Regions from separate parts of the Pseudomonas sp. S2_E02 genome, predicted to be linked through region 3. Evidence: riboswitches for the same ligand, from Rfam matches in the RefSeq annotation. Region 3 holds a riboswitch; each other region holds the start of a gene.
The links. A riboswitch is a leader RNA that binds a small molecule or an ion and turns the genes downstream of it on or off. The one in region 3 is predicted to bind cobalamin.

Region 1 (5,233 bases), 1.8 Mb from region 3:
AGGCCATTGGGGTTGCGGATGCCCGAGGCGAAGATGCGGTGATTGCCGGTCGCCCGATCGACTTCCCAGATCGCTGCGCGGCCTTCTTCTTTATCCAGACCATTTTCACCGACGTTGCTGTTCGATCCGACAGTGACGTACAGCTTGCTGCCGTCCTTGCTGGCGATGACGTTTTTGGTCCAGTGGTGATTCAGCGTGCCGCCCGGCAGATCGACTACCTTGATTGGCTGCGATTTGATCTCGGTCGCGCCCGGTTCGTAGTTAAAGCGCAGCAGGCGGTCGGTGTCGGCGACGTACAGATCATTGCCGACCAGGGTCATGCCGAACGGCGAGTTGAGGTTCTGCAGAAACACCGTGCGTGTTTCCGCGACGCCATCATGATCGGCGTCACGCAGCAGGGTGATGCGGTTCGGACTCGGTACGCCAGCGCCAGCCTTGCCCATGACCTTTTTCATCACCCAGCCACGAATGCCGCTGCTGTCATCAGGCTTCGGCGGGGCGTTGGTTTCCGCCACCAGCACATCGCCATTGGGTAGCACATAGAGCCAGCGCGGATGATCGAGGCCTTCAGCGAAGGCTGCCACCTGAGTACCGGCCGCTGCGGTCGGTTTGCCGCCCGCGGGCCAGCCGATCGCCGGGGCGATGTTCACCGTCGGAATCAGGGTCTTGTTTGGTTCAGGCAATTTCGGTGACGGGCCGGTGCCGTCGGAGACTTGCAGGCTGGAGGTTTCACCGCAGGCGGCGAGTCCTCCGGCGAAGGCGATGACAAAAACGAGCTGGGGCTTGCGCATTGCTGATCTTCCCTATGAATGCATTCCTAATCATAGAGGAGGGCGCAAGCCCGATGGTTCAACTGCTCAGCCGCGGGCTTCCTTGAACAGCACGGCAATGCCCGGGTGATAGTTGCCGGCTTCGCTGCGCAATTTGCGGTAGGCGTAGGGGAAATACCAGGCGACCGCGCAGGTGTGTTCCTTTTGCAGGTCGTCGACCATGTCTTGCAGCTCTTCGGGGCTGGCGCTGTGCTGGGCTTTTTGCGGCGCGACAAACAGGCAGCCGAGCTTGAGGTCGCTGGCATAACTGATGCGCTTGGCGTCGTTGGTGATGTCCAGCAGAGCTTGAGTCAGATTCAGGTTGGTGACCTTTGGCCAGCGCTGAGTGGCCTGGATAAAGGCGCGGTCTTCGGCACCGGCGAGAAACAGATCGGCGCGGGCATTGCGCTCGCCTTCTTCGTTCTGTTTACGTGTGGCAGTCTCGTTCAAAGTGACCAGCTCAGCCATCCAGGCCGCCGCCGAGAGCAATCCGAGATTGGCTTTCTCATCATGCCAGTAAGGGGTGTCGCTGTCGCCGCGCACGGCGTTGTAGCGGTCGATACAGTCAAACCAGCGTTCAAGCACTGGGCGCAGGAATTCCAGGCGCGGGTTGCTGATGATCATGCCTTGCATCGTCATCATCCTTTATTGTTGTAGTGGGCTTTTCGAGAAAAGCATGGCTCTTTGATATCATTTGTATCAGTGTGGCACAAGATTGGCGGCAGATAAGTGATCGGCGGCAGTTATTCGCCCGATGGCCGCCTCTTTAATTGACGCTCCACCCCCAACCCTCTAACCTTCGCGGCTTGTTTCAGGTGCTCTGTGACCTGCGTCGACAGAGTGAAACAGGGAAGCCGGTGAGGGTTGTCTTCGCACGAAGAACCACCACGATCCCGGCGCTGCCCCCGCAACGGTAAATGAGTGAAAACTGCGCCTTGAGCCACTGCCTCGAAAGAAGCGGGAAGGCGCGCAGTCAGGCATGCGCCGCTCATGAGCCCGGAGACCGGCCTGATCCATCCAGCGGCATCACGGTGGGCGATGCCAGGCTTTTTGCCGTCTATTCTTGTGCCTGCCCGCCGTTATCCAGCCTCAACGGAGAGCTCCCCCATGACTGATTCCCCCGAGCGCGACGAACGCCATCTGGCGCGTATGCAGCGCAAAAAAGCCGTGATCGACGAACGCATCGCCAACTCGCCTGACGAGTGTGGCCTGGTGCTGGTGCTGACCGGCAACGGCAAAGGCAAAAGCAGCTCGGCGTTCGGCATGCTCGCCCGTGCCATGGGCCACGGCATGCAGTGCGGCGTGGTGCAGTTCATCAAGGGCCGTAACAGCACCGGTGAGGAGTTGTTCTTCCGACGCTTCCCCGAGCAAGTGCGCTTCCACGTGATGGGCGAAGGTTTCACTTGGGAAACCCAGGATCGTCAGCGTGACATCGCCGCCGCCGAAGCCGCGTGGGCGGTCTCCCGCGAATTGCTGCGTGATCCGTCGATCGGTCTGGTGGTGCTCGACGAATTGAACATCGCCCTCAAGCACGGCTACCTCGATCTCGATCAGGTGCTCAGCGATCTGCAGGCGCGTCCGCCGATGCAGCATGTGATCGTCACCGGTCGCGCGGCCAAGCCGGAAATGATTGAGATGGGCGACACGGTCACCGAAATGGGCATGCTCAAACATGCCTTCCAGGCCGGCATCAAAGCGCAGAAAGGCGTCGAACTTTGAATCAACCACGTCACTGCCCGGCGGTACTCATCGCCGCGCCGGCCTCCGGTCAGGGCAAGACCACCGTCACCGCCGCGCTCGCCCGTTTGCATCGCAATCAGGGGCGCAAGGTGCGCGTGTTCAAATGCGGGCCGGACTTTCTCGATCCGATGATTCTCGAGCGCGCCAGCGGTGCGCCGGTGTATCAACTGGACATGTGGATGGTCGGCGAGCAGGAAAGTCGTCGTCTGTTGTGGGAAGCCGCCGCCGAGGCGGATCTGATTCTGATTGAAGGCGTGATGGGCCTGTTCGACGGCACGCCGTCCAGCGCCGATCTGGCGCGGCACTTCGGCGTGCCGGTGCTCGGGGTGATTGATGGGACGGCGATGGCGCAGACCTTTGGTGCGCTGGCGCTCGGCTTGGCCAAGTATCAGCCAGATCTGCCGTTTGCCGGTGTGTTGGCCAACCGCGTTGGCACCTTGCGCCATGCGCAATTGCTCGAAGGCAGCCTCACCGAAGGTCTGCGCTGGTACGGTGCGTTGTCCCGCGAAACCGGTATCGAACTGCCAAGTCGTCATCTCGGCCTGGTCCAGGCCAGTGAATTGAATGATCTGGATGTGCGTCTCGACGCCGCCGCCGACGCATTGGCCAGCAGTTGCGAGGTAGCGCTGCCACCGGCGGTGGAGTTTGCCGCACCGGACGTGATCGCTGTCGAGCCGTTGCTGAAGAATGTGCGGATTGCCGTCGCCCGTGATGAAGCGTTTGCTTTCACCTACGGCGCGAGTCTCGATCTGTTGCGGGCGATGGGCGCCGAGTTGAGTTTCTTCTCGCCGATCCGCGACTCGCAATTGCCTGAAGCGGATAGCCTGTATTTGCCCGGTGGGTATCCGGAACTGCACCACGTTGCGTTGTCGCAGAACACCGCGATGTGTGAGGCGATTCGCGCGCATCATGCGGCGGGTAAGCCGTTGCTCGCCGAGTGTGGTGGGATGCTGTACCTGCTCGATTCGTTGACTGACGTTGAAGGCACCCGCGCTGAATTGGTCGGGCTGCTTAAGGGCGATGCGGTGATGCAGAAGCGTCTGGCGGCGTTGGCGTTGCAAGCGGTGGATCTGCCGGAAGGTTCGTTGCGCGGGCACACTTATCATCATTCGTTGACGACTACCGAACTGGCGCCGATTGCGCGGGGTTTGAGTCCGAATGGTGGGCGCGGTGCCGAGGCGGTTTATCGGGAAGGGCGGATGACGGCTTCTTATGTGCACTTCTATTTCCCGTCGAACCCGAGTGCGATTGCCGCATTGTTTGCGCCAGACCGTGAGGCCGCCTTCGCGAGCAAGCTCGCTCCCACAGGGGATCGCGTTTCTTGAGCAAGCATCCCGTCCAATGTGGGAGCGAGCTTGCTCGCGAAAGGGCCATGACCGACAACACATTCTCCGAAGCCGAGCGCGAAGCGGTTTATAGAGCCATTGCCGAACGCCGCGACATGCGCCACTTCACCGGCGGCAGCGTCGAACCGGAGCTGTTGCGCCGACTACTGGAAGCCGCCCACCAGGCCCCAAGCGTCGGCCTGATGCAGCCCTGGCGTTTCATCCGCATCAGCGACCGCAGCCTGCGCGGGCAGATCCAGAATCTGGTGGAAGAAGAACGCATCCGCACAGCCGAAGCCCTCGGCGAGCGCAGTGACGAGTTCATGAAGCTCAAGGTCGAAGGCATCAATGATTGCGCCGAAGTGCTGGTCACCGCGTTGATGGATGATCGCGAAAAGCACATTTTCGGTCGCCGTACATTGCCGGAAATGGACATGGCCTCGCTGTCCTGCGCGATCCAGAATCTGTGGCTGGCCTCGCGCGCCGAAGGCCTGGGCATGGGCTGGGTCTCGCTTTTCGAACCGCAAGCGTTGGCGGATCTGCTGAAGCTGCCCGAGGGTGCCAAGCCACTGGCGGTTTTATGCCTGGGCCCGGTCAAGGAATTCTATCCGGCGCCGATGCTGGTACTCGAAGGGTGGGCGCAGGCGCGGCCGCTCAATGAGTTGCTGTACGAAAATTATTGGGGAGTGAGTCAATGAGTGTGGCGTTGTTGAGTGTCGCCGCAGTGGCGCTGGATGCGCTGTTGGGTGAACCGAAACGCTGGCATCCGCTGGTGGCGTTCGGCAATTTCGCCGGGCGCATCGAGCAACGCTTCAACGCCGGTGGCCGGGGTTGGCGCAGCCATGGGGTCACTGCGTGGGTGATCGCGGTGCTGCCGCTGACCTTGCTCGCCACGGCGTTTTCCTGGGCGCCATACGTGGGCTGGGTCGTCGAGATTCTCGCGCTGTATTGCGCCCTTGGCATGCGCAGCCTCGGTGAACATGTCGCGCCGGTCGCCGCCGCGTTGCGCGCGGATGATCTGGACGAGGCGCGCAAGCGTGTCGGCTATCTGGTCAGCCGCCAGACCGATGAACTCGACAGCACCGCCGTCGCCCGCGCCGCCACCGAGTCGGTGCTGGAAAACGGCAGCGATGCGGTGTTTGCCGCGCTGTTCTGGTTTGTCGTGGCGGGTGCGCCGGGCGTGGTCCTCTATCGCTTGAGCAACACGCTCGATGCGATGTGGGGCTATCGCAACGAACGCTTTGAGCGTTTCGGTTGGGCAGCGGCAAAAATCGACGACGTGTTGAACTACATTCCTGCGCGTCTGGTGGCATTAACCTACGCGCTGCTGGGTAAAACCCGACTCGCGCTGAAGTGCTG
Region 2 (5,233 bases), 1.0 Mb from region 3:
CAGCGCCTGCTGAACAATCGCGTCGTCGGCCTGCGACCACGGTTGCAGCGCCGACAACCACGGCGTACGCCCCAACGCCACTGCGTCGAACACGCGAATGCCATCGTCGGTATCAGCTTGTTGCTCAACCACCGCAAGCTTTTGCGCAATGCTGCGCCGGGCCATTTTGCCCAGGCGCAGACCGTCGAGCAGCACCTCGCCAGCGCTCGGTTCACGCAGCCCGGCCAGCAACTTCAACAGAGTGGATTTGCCCGCGCCATTCGGCCCGACAATGCCCAGGGTTTCGCCACGCTGAACCTCAAGGCTGACACCGTTGAGCAACTCGGCGCCGCGCACCCTGAAGCTCAGGCCGGAACAACTCAAAACACTGTTCATCGTGCCGACCTGCGGCCAACCAGAATCAAGGCAAACACCGGCGCCCCGACCAGCGCGGTAATCACCCCGACCGGAATCACCTGGCCCTTGATCAGTGTGCGCGACAGCACATCGGCGGCTATCAGAAACACCGCGCCACCCAACGCACTGGCCGGCAGCAACCGCGCATGACCGGTGCCCAGCAACAGACGCGCGGCATGAGGAATGACCAGACCGACAAAACCGATCGAGCCGACAATCGACACCATCACTGCCGTCACCAGCGCTGCACAACCGATCAGCAGAATCTGCACACGCCGCACCGGAATGCCGAGCGACGCCGCCGAATCCGCACCAAAGGTAAACGCATCTAGCGCCCGCCGATGCCACAGGCAGACAACCAACCCCAATACGGCCACTGGCACCGCCAGCCACACCGATGGCCAGCGCACGCCGCCAAGATTGCCCAGCAACCAGAACATGATCCCGCGCGCCTGCTCGGAGCTGGCCGAGCGGGTGATCAGAAACGCCGTCAGCGCATTGAACAGCTGCGAACCGGCGATCCCCGCGAGAATGATCTGCCCGGTACCGCTGGCCGAGCCGCTGACCCGCGCCAGCACAATCACCAGCACGAACGCCGTGACCGCGCCGGCGAAGGCACCGACTGACAGTGAGATGATCCCGGCACCTACGCCAAGCAGCGCGACCATCACCGCTCCGGTCGAGGCGCCGGCAGAAATGCCCAGCAGATAGGGATCGGCCAACGGATTGCGCAGCAGCGACTGTAAAATCACTCCGCAGGTCGCTAACCCTGCACCGCATGCCGCCGCGACCAATGCCCGGGTCAGGCGGTAGTTCCAGATGATGCCTTCATCGATCGGGTCGAGGACATGCCCGGCGCCCCACAGTTTGTTCGCCAGCACTTGCAACACCACGTCCGGTGCAATCGAGGTTTCACCGATGGCCACGCCGGCGACCACTGCAATCAACAGGGTCGCCAGGGCCAGGAACGTGCGGATCAGGCTGGCACTCATTGCGACAGGTCATAGCCGTTGATGGCCGTGGCCAATTGCTCAATGCCCTCGAACATGCGCAGGCTCGCCTGCAGGGCCATGGCGTCGATAATGATGATGCGGTTGTGTTTCACCGCGTCCATGTTGCGCGTCACCGGATCACTGCGCAGGAAGGCGAGTTTCTTTTCATAGTCGTCGGCGGGGAAACGTCGACGATCCATGCGCGCGATGACCAGGAAGGTCGGATTGGCCTTGGCGATGGTTTCCCAACCGACGGTTGGCCACTCCTCATCGGACGCCACCACGTTGCGCACGCCGAGGGTGCTGAGCATGAAATCGGGAACGCCTTTGTGCCCGGCCACGAACGGCTCGATGTCCATTTGTGCGCTGGAGAACCACACCAGCGCGCTGGCGTCTTTGAGCTGTTTGCCTTGGGCGGTGGCAATCGATTTGGCGAGACTTGCCTTGAGTTGATCATTGAGCTGCTGGCCACGCTCCTGAACATCGAAGATCTGCGCCAGTTGGCTCACGCTTTTGTAAATCGTCTCGATGTGAAACGGCGCCAGTCGCGTGCCATCGGCGCCGACGAGGTTGTCCTTGGCTTCGCAATCGGAAGGCAGCAGGTACGTTGGAATCTTCAGTTCATGAAACTGCTCGCGCGTGCCCACCGCGCCTTGCGGGCCGACCATCCATTCCAGTTCCACGGCGACCAGTTCCGGACGCTTGCCGATTACCGACTCGAAACTCGGCTCGTTGTCAGCCAGGCGCTCGATCTGGTCGTTTTGTGCCTTGTATTTGGCCAGCACATTGTTGAACCACAGTGAGGTGCCGACGACTTTGTCGCCCAGGCCCATGGCGTAGAGCATCTCCGTGCCGGCCTGGCCGATGGTCACGGTGCGCGTCGGTGCGTACTGGAAGGTCAGGGTGCTGCCGCAGTTCTCGACCGTCAGTGGATAGACAGTCGGTGCCGCCTGCGCCAGGGCGCCAAGGCTCAGGCCGGTGATGAGGGTGGCGATGCGGGGCAGCAGCATGGGGCAGTCTCCAGGGGAACCGTACGGGGAGCGGGAGAGTACGGTCTGGAAACACACCATCGAACGCGGTCAGGAAAACAGCGCAAGGCCGGGCAGCCAACGAAGACGCGCACGGCACGATGTCCTTCCCGGACACCCCGCCGGTTAGTAATCACTGTGCCGGCAGGTCTCCTGACTGATGCGTCATCGCCTGGCTCCGGCCTTCCCGGGATTCACCCAGTGGCAGTCGTGGAGCAGGCTCGGCACCTACAGTTGCGGGGGCAGTTCCGGTCAATGCTGTGCAAGCACCCCGGATTCCCTATTAGTCCCGTTCGGGAACCAGCGGCGGCATGGTAGTCGATCAAGCCGCCGAAGGGGAGACGAATCTGTTGCGGCGAGGATTAGTGCTGGCTCATCAAACCGTGCAACACGCCCAGACGCAGGCCCGGTTCGGAGGGCAGCATTTGTGCGATACCGAACACTTTGAATGCCGCCAGCATTAACACCAGACCGCCGGGCAGAATGCTCTGGCGGTGTGGTTGCAGGCCTGCGAGCTTGAGCTGTTGCACGTTGTTTACCTTCAACAACAGCAGCGACAGGCGCAGCAGGCCGCCGTAGGTGATGCCGTCCTGGCCGAAGTCGTTGAGGCGATTGGTCTTGAGTACTTTGGCGAGCATGCGCGCGGTGCCGGAAGAGCCGATGGTTTGCTGCCAGCCCTGAGCACGGTAGCGCCGGGCAACTTTTTCAAACTGCAGGATGGCGAAGCGTTCGGCCTCCTGTAGCGCGCTGGCGGACACATCGCCGCCGCGAAAGAATCGCGTGCTCAAGGTGCCGCTGCCGATGGCGATGCTTTCGGTTAACAAGGGTTGTGAGCCCTGGCCGAGGATCAGCTCGGTGGAGCCGCCGCCGATGTCGACCACCAGGCGCAGGTCGTCGGCGCTGGGCAAGGCGTGAGTTACGCCGGCGTAGACCAGCCGCGCCTCTTCATGGCCGCAAATGACGTCGATGGGAAAGCCCAGATGCCGCTCGGCACTGGCCAGAAACAGTTGCGCGTTGTCCGCTTCACGCACCGCGCTTGTGGCCACCGCACGAACACGGCCGGCCTCGAAACCACGCAGCTTCTTGCCGAACCGCGCCAACGCCTGCCAGCCGCGATCCAGTGCCAAGGCATCCAGTGCGCCGCCATCAAAGCCTTCGGCGAGGCGCACCGGTTCGCGCAGGGTTTTCACTTCCTGAATCTGCAAGCCTTTGCGGCTGCGCACCGACTGGCCGATCATCAGGCGAAAGGCGTTCGAACCCAGGTCGATGGCGGCAAACAGCGAGGCGTCGTCTTTCATGGGAATCCTTGCAGAGCATCCGTCGCGAGGCTCAAGACGGTTTGCGAGGATTCTGCCGTGATCTTGATGACATCCTGATGACGGGGGCGGGGCGATTGAATGAATTTGCGACTGTCACGACACTGTCATTATCCGGCGTCTATGCTGAGGTCAATACATCGCGTGTTCTTAAAGTTTTTGCTGCCAGTTTTGGCAGCTTTTTTTTGCCCGCGATTTGGCTGTTGATCGTTCCCACGCTCCGCGTGGGAACGCCTCTAGGGACGCTCCGCGTCCAGTGACGCGGAGCGTCACGGGCTGCATTCCCACGCAGAGCGTGGGAACGATCAGCGCGGGGTGCGGACGATCAATCAGCAGGACTGCGGAGTTTCGCCCCGGGCCAGGCGCGCATTGATGTCTTCGATCACTTCGGGCAGTTCGGCGATGGTGTCGATCAGGTAGTGCGGGCGCGAAGGGGCGAACATCTTGCCGATCCGCGCGCGTTCTTCCGCCAGTCGATCCGACGGCAACGCCTTGTATTGCTCATAGGTCAGGCCCAGTGCGTTGCCGGAACAGGTCAACGCCACCGTCCACATGCCGGCGGCGCGGCCTTCGAGAATTCCCGGCCAGGTGTCGTCGACCTTGACGCAGGCGGCCACGTCATCGATGCCCAGGGCAATCACGTTGGCCAACGCCTGCGCCGGATACGGCCGGCCATTGGGCACTTCATCGGTGGCAACGACATGACCGGCGACATAGCCATTTTCCCGCGCCAGTTCGACAACCTTGGCCATTACCACCGCCGGGTAGCCCGAGCACGAACCGATTTTCAAACCCTTGTCGCGCAATGCTGCAATGGCTTCGAGCGCGCCCGGAATCAGCGCCGAATGCAGGGCGATTTTCTCGATCTGCAGCGGCATGAAACGTTCGTAGATTGCCGTTACATCGTCGTCACTCGGCAAGCGATCAAACGCCGCGCGGTAACGCTCGGCAATCTGCGGCAGGTTGCACAGCGTGCGAATGTGATCCCACTTGCCCATGCCCATTGGCCCGCGCGCTTCTTCCAGCGACACGGCGACGCCAAACTCGGCAAAGGCCTCGACGAAAATCTGCGTCGGCGCAAACGAGCCGAAATCGACAACGGTGCCGGCCCAGTCGAGGATCGCGGCTTGCAGGTGAGTCGGTTGTTGGTACTGCATGGTCAATCTCCGTTTTCAGGTAAGCGTGGGCCGTCCCTCGGCAATGAGGTAGGCGGTTCAAGGGTCAGTGCTGATCAGGTCAGCGGTGGATTCGCATCAAACAGTTCGGCAATCACTGGCCGGTTCCGGCGGATGCCGAGGCAGCACAGGTGGTATTCGATAAAGAACGGGTGATCGACAAAGGTGATCGGCGTGGTGCCCGGGGTTTCGGCGTACTCGACCGCCGAGACAAACCCGATGCCGATGCCCTTGACGATCGCGTGGACGATGGCTTCGCGGCTGTTGAGTTGCATGACGCAGTTGAGATCGATATTGAGGCGCTTGCAGCTTTCTTCCACCAGTTG
Region 3 (5,233 bases):
CAGCCCGGTCAATGAGCGCATCAACTATTACCTGCAAACCGAAATCAACCCGGGGCTGGCCAGCCACGGCGGTCAGGTCAGCCTGATCGATGTGGTTGAAGACGGCATCGCCGTTTTGCAGTTCGGTGGCGGTTGCCAGGGCTGCGGCCAGGCGGACGTAACCTTGAAGGAAGGCATCGAGCGCACCTTGCTCGAGCGTATTCCGGAGCTGAAAGGCGTTCGCGACGTGACCGACCACACGCAGAAAGAAAACGCCTACTACTAAGGTGTTCGCTGCGGACATGAAAAACGGCGCCCCGTGAGCGCCGTTTTTTTATGGGTGACATGTACCGACGCCTTCGCGAGCAAGCTCGCTCCCACATTTGATCGCATTCCAAATGTGGGAGCGAGCTTGCTCGCGAAGGCGGCTTCATGGGCGATAGAGATGCGCATGCCCAGCGCGATACAACGATGACTCGCTGAACACCTCACTGCCCAATACCCGACCCACCAGAATCAACGCCGTACGCCGAAACCCTTTGGCCTCGACCTTTCCGGCGATATCCGCCAGTGTCCCGACTACCCAATCCTGATCCGGCCATGTTGCTCGGTGAATCACCGCAATCGGGCAATCCGCGCCGTAGTGCGGCAACAGTTCGGCCAGAATCTTATCCAGATGATTAACGCCCAGATGAATCGCCATGGTCGCGCCATGCTGCGCCAGACTGCCAAGCTCTTCGCCTGCCGGCATTGCGGTTTTGTCGGCGTAGCGGGTCAGAATCACGCTTTGCGACACGTCCGGCAGCGTCAATTCCGCGCCAAGCAACGCCGCACAGGCTGCGGTGGCCGTCACGCCGGGAATGATCTCGAACGGAATATCCAGCTCACGCAGATAACGGATCTGCTCGCCGATCGCGCCATACAGACTCGGATCGCCGGAATGCACCCGCGCCACATCCTGACCCTTGGCATGCGCGGTCTTGATCAATTCGATGATCTGTTCCAGATGCAATTCGGCGCTGTTCACCACTGTTTCGGCTTGATGGCCGTCGAGTACCGCCGCCGGCACTAGCGAACCTGCGTAGATAATCACCGGGCAACTGCGAATCAGCCGCTGGCCTTTGACAGTGATCAATTCCGGGTCGCCGGGGCCGGCGCCAATGAAGTAGACGGTCATCGTTGAATCCTGAGTAAAAGAGGGCACGACTGCGTTGCAGATGAACAACGCTCATGATCAATGGCGGGGATTATCGGGATTTTACGCCGCGCCGGCCAATGCCAGCGTGGCCTGAGCGTATTTTTGCCGGGAGATCAGCAGTTTTGCCGGCGCTTGAATCAGCTGTTCAGCGAGCGCAAGCGCGGCACTTTCGGCGACGCCGTAGCAACCGGTGCGTTCGTAAGCAATCTGTGAATGGTGACTGAGCCGCTGTTGGTAGCTGGCCAGTTCGTCACTGCTGAAGTACAGCAGGGGCAGGGCCAGTTGTGCAGCAAGTTCTTGCAGGCCCGGCTCGTCGCGCTTCAAGTCGATACTGGCCAACGCTTTCACCGCCTCAAGCTCAATGCGATGCGCCTGTAGCGCTTGATCGAGTAACGCGCGCAGCGTGCTGGCCGGGCAGCCGCGCTGGCAGCCCAGGCCGACCACGAAGGTCGGCGCTGCGCGGTCATCGGTCATGCGTGGTATTGACCAGCGCTTTTGCGGCGGAACAACCAAGCGCTGATCAGGCCCAGGGCCAGCCAGAACGCCACGTTGGTCAACTGCGAAGCGATTTTGAACTGAGCTTCGAGTGCTTCGGGGGCGAGCATCGAATGCACTTCCGGTTGCGGTGCGCCGATCACGTGGGGCACAGCGAGGATGGCCACACCGAGGACCTTCATCAGCCAGTGACGGCTGAACGCGATCAGCGACAGACCTACAGCCGTCGAAGCGGCCGTGCCGATCCACCACGTCTGCCGCGAAGCCAGATCAGCCGCAGCGGTGCCCGGCAGTTCTGGTGGCAGGCCCAAGGTCGGAGCAAGCACGAACGTCGCGTAACCGGCCAGGCCCCAGAGCAGGCCCTGCGAAGTTTTGGTCGGCGCGCGCAGGGTGTAGAGGCCGGCGAGCATCAGGGCGAAACCGACGGCTACGACCAGATTACCGCCAGTGGTCGAGACTACGCGCTGCCAGCCGTCTTCCGGCTCCCAGGCCTCGGCATCATGGGTGTGCGCAGCCACGCCAGCGGCGTGTTCGTGAACCGCCACCGGCTCGGACTTCTCGAAAGTTTCCGCCTGCAGAATCAGCGGCGAAACCCAGAAGCTTTGCAGCAGAGTGAGGAGCAGGGCGGCCAGCAGACCAGAGAAACCTGCAGTTTGCGCGATACGCTTGATCATGTCGGCAGGTCTCAATGGCACGGGAACGCGGCGCTGTGGCGGGTATCGTGGGCGGCGTTGTGTACCGCTTCGATGTGCGAGAAACCGGCAAAGTAAACCAGACTGGCGCCGAGGATCGATGCAAAGATCGCGGCGGTCAGGCGTTGGCTCAGGGTGGTGGTGCTGGCGATTTTGTCCGTGTTGCTGCCGGTGCTGCTGATAATCGACATGGCGCTTCCCTCTGGAGTGTCAGCGGGTGAATAGAGCGCATGAAAACCCCTGCGGGTCGGGCTCGCAGAGGTTCGAACAGCGCCCGCCCACCGCGGGTTTGTTATGTGCAGCGCCGCACAAATGCGGGCTGTGTGTTGCGGGCCGGTCTCCGGGCTCACGAGGGGCTGGCGTCAGGCCGACCTGCAAGCGTCACCTTCCCATACCGTATTGGCACAGTGGTTTTGACGCTTCGCTCGCTTACCGTTGCGGGGGCAGCACCGGACTGACATGGGCTTGAGTAAAGCACATGATTCACCGGTTTCCCGTTTCACCCTGTGAAGGGCACCCGTAACAAGTTGTGTAGGAGAGCATGGGCGGGGGATTTGAGTCAATCGACGCCTAGCGCATGATCAGCAGGACGTACACCCCCAGCGCCATCAGGAACGCATAATAGGATTTGATTCGCGTCAGGCTCAGCAGCCACGCCAACGCCACCGGCAGGATCCATGGCATGGCCGCCAGGTGCTGGCTGGCCAAAGGATAGAGTGAGACCGCCAGCAGGCTGACGAGCATCGCCACCGATGTGTATTTTCCCAGACGATCGATGAAAGCGCGGGCAGTTGCCGAAAGCCGTTCGACATCGACGGCCAGCGGCAGCAAGCGGCAGACGATCGAAACCAGCGCGCAAATCAGTACGTACAGCCAGAAAGTACCAGGTTCAATCATAGACATAGCTCGTCAGAACGGTGATGGCGAGCACCAGCAGCAAGCTGACCTCGCCCAGCCACAACAAGCTCGCGGCGGTGGCCAGGCCGGCAATCCATTGCGCATGGAAGCTGTGACGGTCGCGGGCCATCTTGCCAAGCGAAGCGCTGATGAAAATCGCGATCACCACACTGACGTGATCCATCACTGCGTTGTCGGCCACGCTGGCGAAACAGTACCCGACCACGGTGCCAAGCAGGGCGGCGGCGTACAGCAGAAAGCACACGGTGTTGGCATACGGGCGGCTGATCGGTTGCTGATCCTTGCGGATCGACATCAACGTGAAAGCCGCATTTGCCATCACCGCCAGGGCGGGGACGAACGCTTTGACCGGGCCCTGGAGGCTGGATTTCAGGCTCAGTGTGAAGACCAGAAAACGCAAGTTGATACTCAGCGCCGAGACCAGCACGCCAAAGGCGTTAAGCAGGTGCGCGGGGGTTTCCAGCAGCGTCAGTTGCAACGGCGAGGCCATTACCGTACCGCTGAAAACCACCATGGCCGGAAGATCCAGACCATGGCGGCGCCCGAGCATGCCGATCAGGGTGAAGGTCAGCAGCAGCGAGAAGACGAACGGTAGCGCATCGCGGATACCGGTCGCGATCTCGCTGCGCGACGCCGGTTTTGCCAGGTTCGACTCAACCAGCATGAGTGCTGTGCCGCGAGCCGGCCAGCAATTGCTCTACGCCGTTCTTGTAGGCCAGGGCTTTTTCCAGGTAGTACTCGGTGGAGAAGCGCGGAATGAACTCTTCCACCACGGCCACCCCCCGATAGCCGTTGACCGCGAAGCGATTGAGCACATCGCTCAGGCGCAAGTTGCCTTCGCCAATCGGCAGATGTTGATGGTGGGTGTTGTTGAGGTCGGCAATGTGCAGATGCCGGGTAACCGGCGCCAGATCGGCAATGGCTTTGAACAGGCTTTCACCATACGGCAGCAGTGAGCACAGATGCGTCACGTCGATGGTCACGAAGCACCCGGTCTCCTTGTGAAAGCGCAGGTGTTCCTCGACGGTGAAGACCGGGAATTTCGGCCGCTGACCGCCCATGTTCTCCAGGCACAGGGCGATGCCATCGGTGTTGCAGCGCTTGGTCACCTGGTTGATCGCTACTATCAGGTTGTCCAGCAGTTCGCCGTTTTCCAGTTGATCTTTGTAGCCGGGATGAAAAGTGACGCTGGTGGCGCCGGCCTCGTGGGAAAACTCCACGGCGGCACTCAGACAGTCCACCGCTTGGGCACGTTCGGTCAAATCCGGGGAGCACAGGTTGTACTGGCGACCCCACCATCCGGCGTGGACGGTCAGCGTGATGCCATTGTGTTCGGCGAAGCTGCGGATTTTCCCGGCAAGCTCAGACCGGTCTTCGGCGCTCAGCGACCAGAAGGTTTTTTCGGCGTCTTCGCCGATCTCGAACTCGACCGCTTGGAAATGTCTGGCCAGATCGGTGATCGAACCCAGGATGTCTGCTGGGTTGTCGTAGACATTGGTGGAAAAGGAGATCATCGGGAAGTGAGCGCTGATCGGGCCTTCGATGTGATATAGCGGGTCTTTACGGGTCATTGCGCTGGTCCTTGCGTAGTGAACTCTGGGTGGGTGATCGCGGCGTTGAAGTCCGCCGGGTCGTCGGCGTCGCTGCAGCCCAGCAGCGTGTAGCCGTGGCGGTCTGCGGAACGGCTGATGCTCTGGCCGAACTTGTCGGGGTTGAGGTTCACGCGTAATGCAAACGGGTGTTGCAGCAGGCGTGCCTGGAGCTGTTGCGGATCGGCGGTCGGGGCCGCCTCGATGTAGCGGATCGCCATTTTGGCGTAGGTTTTCTCGGGCGTCGGCAGTGACGTGCCGGCCATCGCGGCGATGGTGCTGGCTGCCAAATGCACCCCTGTGGTTTTCCAGACCATCTCCCAGATCTGGTCACCGCCGAAGCGGGTCTGGGTTTCGATGAA

Region 1: linked by a shared signal. The riboswitch ahead of cobO (cob(I)yrinic acid a,c-diamide adenosyltransferase) and the one ahead of AB4O01_RS07430 (CbtB domain-containing protein) in region 3 are both predicted to bind cobalamin.
Region 2: linked by a shared signal. The riboswitch ahead of AB4O01_RS02790 (ABC transporter substrate-binding protein) and the one ahead of AB4O01_RS07430 (CbtB domain-containing protein) in region 3 are both predicted to bind cobalamin.

Annotation. Positions count from the first base shown of each region.
Region 1 covers NZ_CP162761.1:6,421,167-6,426,399, forward strand. The annotation lists gene AB4O01_RS28870 (PQQ-dependent sugar dehydrogenase) at 1-791, opposite strand, end outside; gene AB4O01_RS28875 (hypothetical protein) at 858-1,442, opposite strand; cobalamin riboswitch at 1,606-1,835, shown strand; gene cobO (cob(I)yrinic acid a,c-diamide adenosyltransferase) at 1,917-2,528, shown strand; gene AB4O01_RS28885 (cobyrinate a,c-diamide synthase) at 2,525-3,874, shown strand; gene bluB (5,6-dimethylbenzimidazole synthase) at 3,922-4,572, shown strand; gene cbiB (adenosylcobinamide-phosphate synthase CbiB) at 4,569-5,233, shown strand, end outside.
Region 2 covers NZ_CP162761.1:629,741-634,973, forward strand. The annotation lists gene AB4O01_RS02780 (ABC transporter ATP-binding protein) at 1-375, opposite strand, end outside; gene AB4O01_RS02785 (FecCD family ABC transporter permease) at 372-1,376, opposite strand; gene AB4O01_RS02790 (ABC transporter substrate-binding protein) at 1,385-2,398, opposite strand; cobalamin riboswitch at 2,543-2,736, opposite strand; gene AB4O01_RS02795 (Ppx/GppA family phosphatase) at 2,779-3,714, opposite strand; gene phnX (phosphonoacetaldehyde hydrolase) at 4,062-4,889, opposite strand; gene AB4O01_RS02805 (LysR substrate-binding domain-containing protein) at 4,964-5,233, opposite strand, start outside.
Region 3 covers NZ_CP162761.1:1,645,892-1,651,124, reverse strand. The annotation lists gene nfuA (Fe-S biogenesis protein NfuA) at 1-265, shown strand, start outside; gene cobM (precorrin-4 C(11)-methyltransferase) at 410-1,156, opposite strand; gene AB4O01_RS07440 (cobalamin biosynthesis protein) at 1,238-1,651, opposite strand; gene AB4O01_RS07435 (CbtA family protein) at 1,648-2,346, opposite strand; gene AB4O01_RS07430 (CbtB domain-containing protein) at 2,358-2,555, opposite strand; cobalamin riboswitch at 2,679-2,900, opposite strand; gene AB4O01_RS07425 (hypothetical protein) at 2,935-3,261, opposite strand; gene AB4O01_RS07420 (AzlC family ABC transporter permease) at 3,254-3,946, opposite strand; gene AB4O01_RS07415 (sugar phosphate isomerase/epimerase family protein) at 3,936-4,853, opposite strand; gene AB4O01_RS07410 (ATP-grasp domain-containing protein) at 4,850-5,233, opposite strand, start outside.